2 regions of the Actinobacillus arthritidis genome follow, and region 1 is predicted to be linked to the other one. Evidence: riboswitches for the same ligand, from Rfam matches in the RefSeq annotation. Region 1 holds a riboswitch; the other holds the start of a gene.
The links. A riboswitch is a leader RNA that binds a small molecule or an ion and turns the genes downstream of it on or off. The one in region 1 is predicted to bind lysine.

Region 1 (5,590 bases):
GAGCGTAATTAATATGTAACGATAATAAAAAATCTGCACCTTAATCTATTGGAGATTTAGTCCAACTTTGGGGTGCAGATCATATTGTTAGCCCGTTCTTTAGAAAAATTAGAGAGCAAAAGATGCTAGACTCTTACCTTCATTTAATGCTTTTTGAATTTGGCTAGGGGTACGTCCTTGACCCGTCCATGTTTTTTCATTACCGTTTTCATCAATATATTTGTACTTTGCCGGACGAGGTGTACGCGGTTCACGCTTTTTACGTTCCGTGATACTACCTAATAACACAACTAGCTCTTCAGCTGAGATACCATCTTTTGCTAATAACTCTTTATATTTATTTAAGCCCTCAAGCAATTTAGCTTGTTCAAGTTCTTGAGCTTTTACCATTTCACGTTTTTCTTCAACAACGATAGTAACTTTTTCAAGTAAAGCTTCCATTTGTTCTAAACTTGATTCACGAGCTAAGACACGTAAGTCGCGGATATTTGATAATGTTTTTAAGATATCAGACATTTTTATCTCCAAATTAAAGACCATTTAAAACTAATAATTTAATTTATCATAAACTCCGAGAATAATAATATTTCGAAATTAATAATATCTTAACCAAATAAATTATTTAGGTAAATAAATAATTTATGCCTAGAAATTATTTACTCTAATATAAGTGGAAAAATAAAAAACGATTTATTACAGAGGTTAAAAGATTGCATTTTGCTATTGGCAATTTATCGATATTAGGGTAATCTTACGCCGTCCTACAAATTGTAGAGGTGCAAATCCGATAAGTACTTTTTCTGAGTGGAAAACGATGAGGAAGAAGGAAAGGCGTATTTGCCGAAATCAGTTAAGCGTCATCTTAATTGGTTGGGGTCGTTACCGAAAGGGACGACACTGTCGTAATCTTGTATTACGGAGTGCTACTGCTAGGGTCGGTTCTATATTTCTATATTTCAGATTACCTACCTCATCTTATGCCTTTGCATACATTTCAGTAGATCCTCTTCTTTGTCTGACTCTAATTTCATCACAAAGTTATTTCTTTAGAGGTTTTATGAATTTAATTGATTATTCAAGCTCATTGCTGTCAATTGTGCCGGCATCGCTTGCATTATTATTGGCAATCTTTACTCGCCGAGTCCTGCTGTCTTTAGGAATTGGTATTTTAGTCGGGGCATTTATGCTCTCAATGTCTTTTTTAGACGGTTTTATTTATTTAAAGAATATTGCAGTCGGTTTAGTTTATTCGGACGGTGAATATTCCTTCGGTAAAGTACAAATTTTAATTTTCTTATTATTGTTAGGTATATTTACTTCATTGTTAACCTATTCTGGTAGTAATCAAGCCTTTGCCAACTGGGCTAAACAGCATATAAAAGGTCGCCGTGGTGCAAAATTATTAACCGCCTGTTTGGTTTTTGTGACATTTATTGATGATTATTTCCATAGTTTAGCCGTAGGGGCGATTGCACGACCGGTTACAGATAAATTCAAGGTTTCTCGTGCAAAATTAGCTTATATTTTGGACTCTACTGTCGCACCTATGTGTGTTTTAATGCCGGTTTCTAGTTGGGGAGCATCAATTATTGCGACTATCGGCGGTTTATTAACGACTTATAGTATTACCGAATATACGGCGATTAGTGCATTCGCTTCAATGAGTATGATGAACTACTATGCGTTATTTGCATTAATTATGGTATTTATTGTTGCATATACATCATTTGATATTGGCTCAATGGCTCGTTTTGAACGTAAAGCACTTGTCATGCGGAAGGGCGTACTGATGAATCGTCAGACGAGGAAAGTAAAGGTCGTGTATATGCATTAATTATTCCTATCCTTGTGTTAATTTTTACAACGGTTGCATCAATGCTTTATACCGGTGCACAAGCACTTGAAACATTCAGCCTATTAGGTGCATTTGAAAATACAAATGTAAACCTTTCTTTAGTGATAGGTGGTTCTGCTGGTGTATTAGCGGTTGTGTTGTGTACACTTGGCTTAATTAAGGCGGAAGATTATCCGAAAGCCGTTTGGGTCGGTTGTAAATCAATGTTCGGTGCGATTGCGATTTTAATTTTAGCTTGGTTAATTAGTAGTGTTGTGAAGGATATGCACACTGGGGATTATCTATCTACTTTAGTTGCAGGCAATATTAATCCAGCATTCCTTCCTGCGATTTTATTTGTATTGGCAAGCGTAATGGCATTTGCAACCGGAACCAGCTGGGGAACATTTGGGATTATGCTTCCGATTGCGGCAGCAATGGCAATTAATGTTGATGCAAGTTTGTTAATTCCATGTATGTCTGCCGTAATGGCAGGTGCGGTATGTGGTGATCATTGTTCACCTATTTCGGATACAACTATCCTTTCTTCAACCGGTGCACAATGTAATCATATGGATCATGTTACCTCACAATTACCTTATGCCTTATTGGTTGCGGTGGCTTCAATTAGTGGCTATTTAGTATTAGGTTTTAGCCACTCAGCACTTTTAGGTTTTGTTACGACAGCTGTCGTAATGGTTGCATTGATTTTTGTCTTTAAATCGAAAAAAGCGGCAACTGAAGCCTAATTCCTTTCTTAATTAAGCGGTCGAATTTGTTGAAAATTTTGCAAATTCGACCACTATCATTTTCTTCATTTTGTCAAATCGAATCATTCCTCTTGCATCATAAATTTGTCGAATTTGTGAAGAAACTCACATTTTTTCAGTATTGAATTGTGTACTATCTTGTTACAAAGTAAGTCATTGAATAACTTCATTGCAATGATATGGGAGGAATTATATGAAAACGTTATCTGCTATTAGTACCGTAGCATTGGGGCTTGGTGTTTCTCTCGTGAGTATGGCACAAGACTCGGTCGGTGTAAGTTTATATCAATATGACGATCATTTTATCCATTTAATGAACAATGAATTGGTCAAATATGCAAAAGAGAGATCTTTACCGCTTCTAATGAATGATGCACAAAATTCCCAATTTGTACAAAATAGTCAAGTGCAGACTTTAATTGATACAAAAGTAAGTGTGTTGGCGGTTAATTTGGTGGATCCATCTGCGTGGATGACTGTGATTGGCAAGGCAAAAGAAGCAAATTTACCTATTATTTTATTTAATAAAGATCCAGGAGCTAGAGCGATAAATAGTTATGCCAAAGCCTATTATGTAGGTTCTGATCCACAAGAGGCAGGTAAGGCTCAAGCAAAAATGATTGCAAAACATTGGAAAGAAAATCATGGATTTGACACAAATAAAGACGGCAAAATGCAATACGCTTTATTAAAAGGTGAACTTAATCACCCGGATGCAGAAAAACGAACTAAAACTGTAATTGATGAGTTAATCGCTTTAGGTATTCCAGTTGAACAATTAGCGTTGGAATCGGCTTTGTGGAATAAAGAGATTGCGAAAACAAAAGTAAATGCTTGGTTATCCACGCCACAAAATAATATTGAAGTGATTATTTCTAATAATGACAGTATGGCAATCGGTGCAGTTGAAGTTCTCGACGAAAAAAATAAAAGTTTGCCGGTATACGGTGTAGATGCGGTACCGGAAGCAATTCATTTAATTAAAAAAGGAAAATTAGCCGGAACAGTGACTAATGATTGGCATATGCAAAGTAAAGCAATCATTGATTTTGCGGTGCTATTAGCTAAAGGAGAAATACCTGAAAATAGTCATGAATGGAAATTAGACAATAGAGTCTTGCGTATTCCTGCAATTGCGATTGATAGAAGTAATATTAGTGATTTTTGATGCGAAATAGATACATAGAAAAAGGGCATTGACTATGATCTGACCCCCAAAAGTTAGACTGTTTAATTTAAGGACTGAGTTCTGTATTGTACAGGGCTGAGTCCTTTTAATTTCACTTGAATACGTTCATTGTTGTAATAATGAATGTACTCATGAATCACTTTCTCAAGCTGTTCGAAAGTGTCAAATCGCTTACCAAAGTAACATTCCGTTTTCAATCGTCCAAAGAAACTTTCCATTGCCCCATTATCCAAGCAATTCCCTTTTCTCGACATACTTTGTCTAATATGATGTTTTCTCAGCATGTCTTGATAGTCTGCCATCTGATATTGCCAGCCTTGGTCGGAATGTAAAATCGGTTTAGCGTCCTGAGGCAGTTTTGCGACCGCTTGCTTTAGCATCTGCATCACTTGCTCAATTGAAATGAAGGGTTTAAACTGAACTATTTACTCAGCTTTATCTGCATTTTAGGAGCTGTTTATTTTGCCTTTCAAAAGTAGAGAAACGAGTGTAAAAAAGGCGAGAGTGTTCTCTCGCCTACTACAGAGATAAATTTAGAATAAACCGGTAATCAAACCGTTTTCATCGACATCAATACGATTTGTCGCTGGAACTTTCGGTAAGCCCGGCATACGCATAATGCTACCGCAAATCGCTACGATAAAGCCGGCGCCGGCAGAGATACTAATACTGCGTACGGTAATGCTAAAGCCTGTCGGGCAACCGAGTAATTTGGCATTATCGCTTAATGAATATTGTGTTTTCGCCATACAAATCGGTAATTTATCTAAACCTAATTTTTCCAGATTTTTAATTTCCGCTAAGGCTTCGGCACTAAAATTAACATCATCCGCACCATAAATTTTTTGTGCGATCGCTTTGATCTTGTTTTGCACGCTTTCATTTACGTCATAGACGAAATTAAAACGGTTCGCTTGTTCATCAATCGCTTTTAACACTTTTTGTGCTAAGTCCACACCACCGGCACCGCCTTTACCCCAAACTTCAGTGAGCGATACTTCCACACCTTGTTCTGCACAAGCGGCCTGAATTAGGGCTAATTCCGCATCGGTATCGGATACAAAGCGGTTCAATGCGACCACAACCGGTAAGCCGAATACATTTTTCAGGTTACTGATATGTTTAAGCAGATTCGGTAAACCTTGCTGTAAAGCGGTTAAATTTTCTTCAGCTAAATTCGCTTTTTCAACACCACCGTTATATTTCAGCGCTTTTACCGTGGCAACGACCACAGCCACATCCGGTTTAAGATCAGCTAAACGGCATTTAATATCACAGAATTTTTCTGCACCTAAATCCGCACCGAAACCGGCTTCTGTTACTGCATAATCACCTAAATGTAATGCTAAATGCGTTGCAGTAACCGAGTTACAACCGTGAGCGATATTGGCAAACGGACCACCGTGAATAAAGGCTGGGTCGCCTTCAATCGTTTGTACTAAATTCGGTTTAATCGCATCTTTCAACAATGCCGCCATTGCACCGTGCGCATTTAAATCTTTTGCATAAACCGGTTGTTTGTCAGTGGTGTAAGCAACTAAGATATTACCTAAACGTGTTTTTAAATCGGCAAGATCTTTCGCTAAACAGAAAATTGCCATCACTTCCGAAGCCACAGTAATATCGAAACCGTCCGGACGAATCACACCGTCTGTCGGATTACCTAAACCGCCTAATACGTTACGTAATTGACGATCATTCATATCAATTACACGACGCCATAATACGCGTTTGGTATCAATATTTAACGTATTGCCTTGGTAGATATGGTTATCCAATAATGCCGCCAATAAGTTA
Region 2 (5,590 bases), 110 kb from region 1:
TTCCTCGAGCAGACATATTGCCTCCTATAGATAACTAACCGGCACTTTTACCACTAATTTTTTGAGCAATTTATTTTGACCTGCAACAGAATTGCCCGGTTTATGCGGTTCATACGGAAGGAAAATCGCAAACATATTAGGTTGTAACACTAACTCATTTTTATGCTCAATTTCTTTAGTTAATTGATAGTCATCTTCATCACGATATTCGTCAAATAGTGCTAAATTAGGCTGACTTAATCCGTATTCAATCATCTCCTCGCCAGCAATTAATAATTGAATATCAATAAACTTACGGTGCATTTCCGCTTGTTTTTCTTCCGCCGGACTGGTTTCAAATGCCATCACATTCATTCGTACCCCTTCCTCTAAATCTTGCCAACCTAAAGGAAGATTTGCTAGATCTAAAGACTTTAATTTCTCACATAAACGGGCAAAAACCGGAGGTAATGATTGTGCGTAATCAGCACGAGATAAGTCGCCTAATAACATAATAAAATCCTCATCTGAAATAATGATATAAATATAGATTGTTGCATCTGTTCAGCCAACGCTCCATAAATGAAGATATACTCCAATAAGAGTAGGTTAAAGATTTATGGAATAAATAACAAGCTGGAAAAGGAAAAAATGAGAACTAGATCAAATTTTTAGAAAAGAATAGGTATAAATTTCTACTTTATACCTATCTCGTTGAAATTACTTAATTTTTAATTGTAAGCCTAATGCGGATAAATATTTTTTTTCCTCTTCTAAATCAGCTAACACGAGCGGATTATGCGTAAGAAAATCTGCTTCAAACGTTAAGTACCAATCATTATTTTCTATTTCAAGAGATAATTTCTGAGGCATTACCGTCGCCTGACGAGAACGATTAAGTAATACAGACAATCGAAACACACGTAATAAAGTTAATAAGTCCCGATGTTGGTAGCGATTGGTACTACGAATATCACTGCGTTTAAAGCCTTTTAAATGATAACGCATCAGCATTGCCAATAAATTCTGTTGTTCTGAATCAAATCCCGGTAAATCACGGTGAGCAATGATATAAGCGGAATGTTTATGCACACCGTTATGATTAATCACGATACCGATTTCGTGCAACAAACTCGCCCATTTCAACATACTTGATAATTCACTCGTTTGGCGGCGGTTACGCCAATACTTCACTTGCTCAAATAATGCCAAGGCAGTTCGCTCTACTCGGTGTGCCTGTTGCTGATCAATATTGAACTGCTCTGCTAAAGCCTCAGCGGTACGTTGACGAATATCGCCGACTTGGAAACTTTTTTCCAATCCATACATTACGCCTTCTCGTAAAGCACCGTCTGAATAACGCATTGATTCGATACGGAAATTATGGAATAACGCTAACAAAATCGCCAAACCCGGGACTAATACGTCCGCTCGTTCTTCTAACAAGCCTTTCATTTGAATAGCATTGAGAGAATCAAAACGTAAGCACTCATCAATTAAGGTTTGTAAACGTTCTTCGGTAATTAATCCATCTCGATAACCATTGGCAATCAGCACTTTTTGGACGGTTTTAATCGTACCAGACGAACCTAAAACGTGTTGCCAACCTAACTGACGATATTCCCAAGCTAAATCCTCAATTTTTTCCATCGCTAATTGGTAAGCACTGTCAAATCGTTCAATCGTCAATTCGCCTTTTGCAAAAAAACGGTTGGCAAAACTGACGCATCCCATATGACGACTTTCCGCTCTTAACGGCGTAAAGTCATCACCAATCGTCATTTCGGTAGAACCGCCGCCAATATCAACTACGAATTTTCGTCCACTTTCCGGTTGAGTATGACTAACACCCGAATAAATTAAACGGGCTTCATCCGGTCCAGAAATAATTTGAATCGGAAATGGAAAGACTTCTGCGACCTGTTTTAGAAACTCATCATTGTTAATTGCTCGGCGTAAGGTATAAGTACCGACCACCTTTACATTTTCTACTGAGAAGCCTTGCAAACGATCCGCAAATAATGCCAAGCAATCTACACCTCTTTGAATTGCTTCTTGGCTTAAAATACGATGTTCATCTAAACCGTCCGCTAAACGTACTCGGCGTTTCAAGCGAGAAAGCACTTGAATCGAGCCATTCACAATTCTTGCTACAATCATATGAAAACTGTTCGATCCCAAATCGATCGCGACAAATTCTCTAGGTACTAATTGTTTAGGCTGTGTCATACAAAATAATCCTTTTAACCGAGCAATAAAATAACAAGATTTTATCACTTATCTTACGAATCAATCGAATAAATTTAATAAATTTGTTGGTTATTTCAACAAATAAACCGCTCTTAGCAAAACATTTTGACGAATAGAATGAAAAGGTCTAGGATTCATATTATTTTGACTTTCAATTTACTAACAGGGGTTTAAAATGGCTGATGTTAAAAAACAATCTTTCCAAGATATGTTGGATTATGTTCATCTTTACCGTTTAAAAAATAAATTACACCGTGAAACGGCGGATAACGATCGTAAAATCCGTGACAATCAAAAACGTGTTTTGTTATTGGATAACTTAAACCAATATATCAATGATTCAATGAGTGTAGAGGAAATCCGTGCGATCATTGCCAATATGCGTGATGACTACGAAAACCGTGTTGACGATTATATGATCCGTAATGCGGAACTTTCAAAACAACGTCGTGAAATTCGCCAAAAAATGGCAACTCATAAATCCGCAACACCGGCAAAAGACGATAAATAATTTCTTCGATTCTATTTCCCAAAACGACAAGATTTCATTAGATCCTGTCGTTTTTTTCTAATTATGTCCATTCCTTAATCACTTTCTTTGATTACAATAAATATTATTTGACACAACCATAATAAAAAGGTATTTCTATACTCGCTTTCCGTACTAGATATATGGAAAGAAGTAATGATTTTATCATTGCGGGAGAGGAGCAACACTCAGGCAGTTTAATCCGAGGCAACTAGGGCCGTTTGAGGATTAAATGATGGGAGTGATTGCCGAGGTGTGAATTCACTAGACTGGAATGAACATCGGCTGAGTCAGGTTGAATCCTATCAGCTGTCATTTAACACATGTTTAAATGGAGTGCTCTGATTAATTGGTTCTTAAATCAAACCGCCTAATCTACTCAAATTTCCTTTCGAATATCCACTACACAACATCATCTATTATTCTTTGATTTAGAGGAAATTCTTATTATGTCTCATCTTTCGGTTGCAAAATTCGGTGGAACCAGTGTAGCAAATTTTGATGCAATGACGTCTTGTGCCAATATCGTGACAACAGATGCAAACACACGTGTTGTGGTACTTTCTGCATCAGCTGGCGTAACTAATTATTTAGTAGAATTGGCAAACGGTTGCGAAAAAGAACGCCGTGACGAAATTTTAAATGCAGTGCGTACAATTCAATATAACATTATTGAAAAATTACAAAATCAAAGCGAAATTTCTGCTGAAATTGATGAATTATTACAACATATCAGCGCATTAGCCGAATCAGCAAGCCTTGCGACATCTAACGCATTAACCGATGAATTAATCTGTCACGGTGAAATGATGTCTACCAAAATTTTCACTCAACTTTTAAAAGAACGTAATTTTCCGGCAGTATGGGTGGATGTGCGTGACGTTGTAGCGACAAATAGCAATTATGGTAAAGCGGCACCAAATGATGAGAAAACACAACAACAATCGGATGCAGTAATCAAGCCGTTAATTGCGACAGGCAATGTCGTGATTACCCAAGGTTTTATCGGTAGAGATGATGAAGGCAAAACAACCACATTAGGGCGTGGCGGTTCAGACTACTCTGCCGCACTATTAGCCGAAGTATTAAATGCGAATGACGTATTAATTTGGACGGATGTACCGGGTATCTACACAACCGACCCGCGTGTTGTGCCGAACGCACAACGCATTGATACGATGGCATTTAACGAAGCGGCTGAAATGGCAACTTTCGGCGCTAAAGTATTACACCCTGCAACCTTATTACCGGCTGTACGTAGCAATATTCCTGTGTATGTAGGTTCAAGCAAAGCACCGGAACAAGGTGGCACTTGGGTAACTCGCGATCCACAACCGCGCCCGACTTTCCGTGCTATTGCGTTACGTCGTAACCAAACTTTATTAACGCTTTCCAGCCTTTCAATGCTACACGCACAAGGCTTTTTAGCTAACGTGTTTGCAATTCTTGCAAAACACAAAATTTCAGTAGACGTGATTACCACATCGGAAGTCAGCGTTGCATTAACCTTAGATAAAACCGGTTCGGCATCGTCAGGCGCAGATATGTTATCCAAAGAGCTACTGGATGAATTAAACGCTTATTGCCACGTACAAGTGGAAAACGATCTCGCGCTTGTTGCGATTATCGGTAACAACTTACATACCCAAGCTGGTGTGGCAAAACAGTTATTCCATACACTTGAAGGCTTCAATATTCGCTTAATTAGCTATGGTGCAAGTACAAACAACGTGTGTACCTTAGTGAAAAACGAAGAAGCAGATGAAGTGGTTCGCTCACTGCACGCAGGTTTATTCGAGTAATTACATCCGTAAATAAGCGGTCGAATTTGCAAAATTTTTTACAAATTCGACCGCATAATCACCTTATAAAAGGCTTGAATACTTATACTATTCAAGCCTATTTTTTAACTTAAAATTCGCCCATCTTTTAAAACTAAAGTACGATCGCAAAGATATTCCAAAGTTGCCAAATGATGTGTAATAAATAAAAAACTCATTTTAAACTCAGTCTGTAACTGTTTTAATAAACGTAAAATCTGCATTTGGTTAATGGTATCAAGGTTACTCAGTACCTCATCCAATATAATTAATGATGGCTGAGTAATTAATGCTCGACATAGACAGACACGTTGAGCTTGTCCACCAGAAAGCTGATGTGGAAGCGCATCTAATAAATCTAGCGATAACCCGACTTTGGGCAACCATCGCTTTGCTTCCGCTCTTAAATATTGTTGTTTACTGAGAATAACCAATGGCTCCGTAACCGCTTTCCAAACTGGAAAATAAGGATTCAATGAGGATAAATAATCCTGAAACACAACGCTAATATGTTGCTGGCGTACTTTGGTTTGTGCTATCGGTTGACCATTCAATAAAATACGTCCTTGATCCGCCTTTTCGACCCCACAAATAAGCCGTGCAAGCGTACTTTTGCCCGAACCGCTACCACCAATCAATCCTACACTTTCGCCCGGATAAAGTTTAAAACTGATATGCTGTAAAATCGCAGTATATTCTCTGGCAAATAAGCGGTGGGATTTGGGGTAAGATTTACAAATATCAGTAAGTTCTAAAAGCGGAACCGTTGTACTTATTACTTGATCCGTATGTCTGGTTACTTGTGTCAAACTTTCTGCATAATGCAATAATTCTTGGCTAATATGATGAGTTAAAACGGGTGTCTGCTCCGCTATATTCCGCCATTGTTCAACAATTTTCCCTTGCTCCAATACAGCAATTTCATCCGCTAATAAATGCACTAAATGCAAATCGTGACTGATAAAGAGCAATGATGATCGTTGTTTGAGCTTCAGAAAGAGTGGTATCAATG

Region 2: linked by a shared signal. The riboswitch ahead of lysC (lysine-sensitive aspartokinase 3) and the one ahead of NYR89_RS04400 (Na+/H+ antiporter NhaC family protein) in region 1 are both predicted to bind lysine.

Annotation. Positions count from the first base shown of each region.
Region 1 is NZ_CP103833.1:933,945-939,534, reverse strand. It holds gene NYR89_RS04405 (H-NS family histone-like protein) at 109-516, opposite strand; lysine riboswitch at 764-934, shown strand; partial or broken gene NYR89_RS04400 (Na+/H+ antiporter NhaC family protein) at 1,058-2,583, shown strand; gene NYR89_RS04395 (substrate-binding domain-containing protein) at 2,798-3,772, shown strand; partial or broken gene NYR89_RS04390 (transposase) at 3,835-4,194, opposite strand; partial or broken gene NYR89_RS10960 (DMT family protein) at 4,195-4,272, shown strand; gene NYR89_RS04385 (formate--tetrahydrofolate ligase) at 4,327-5,590, opposite strand, start outside.
Region 2 is NZ_CP103833.1:820,939-826,528, forward strand. It holds gene NYR89_RS03850 (MurR/RpiR family transcriptional regulator) at 1-16, opposite strand, end outside; gene nanQ (N-acetylneuraminate anomerase) at 25-492, opposite strand; gene ppx (exopolyphosphatase) at 700-2,208, opposite strand; gene NYR89_RS03865 (DUF496 family protein) at 2,405-2,740, shown strand; lysine riboswitch at 2,925-3,108, shown strand; gene lysC (lysine-sensitive aspartokinase 3) at 3,208-4,560, shown strand; gene NYR89_RS03875 (ABC transporter ATP-binding protein) at 4,665-5,590, opposite strand, start outside.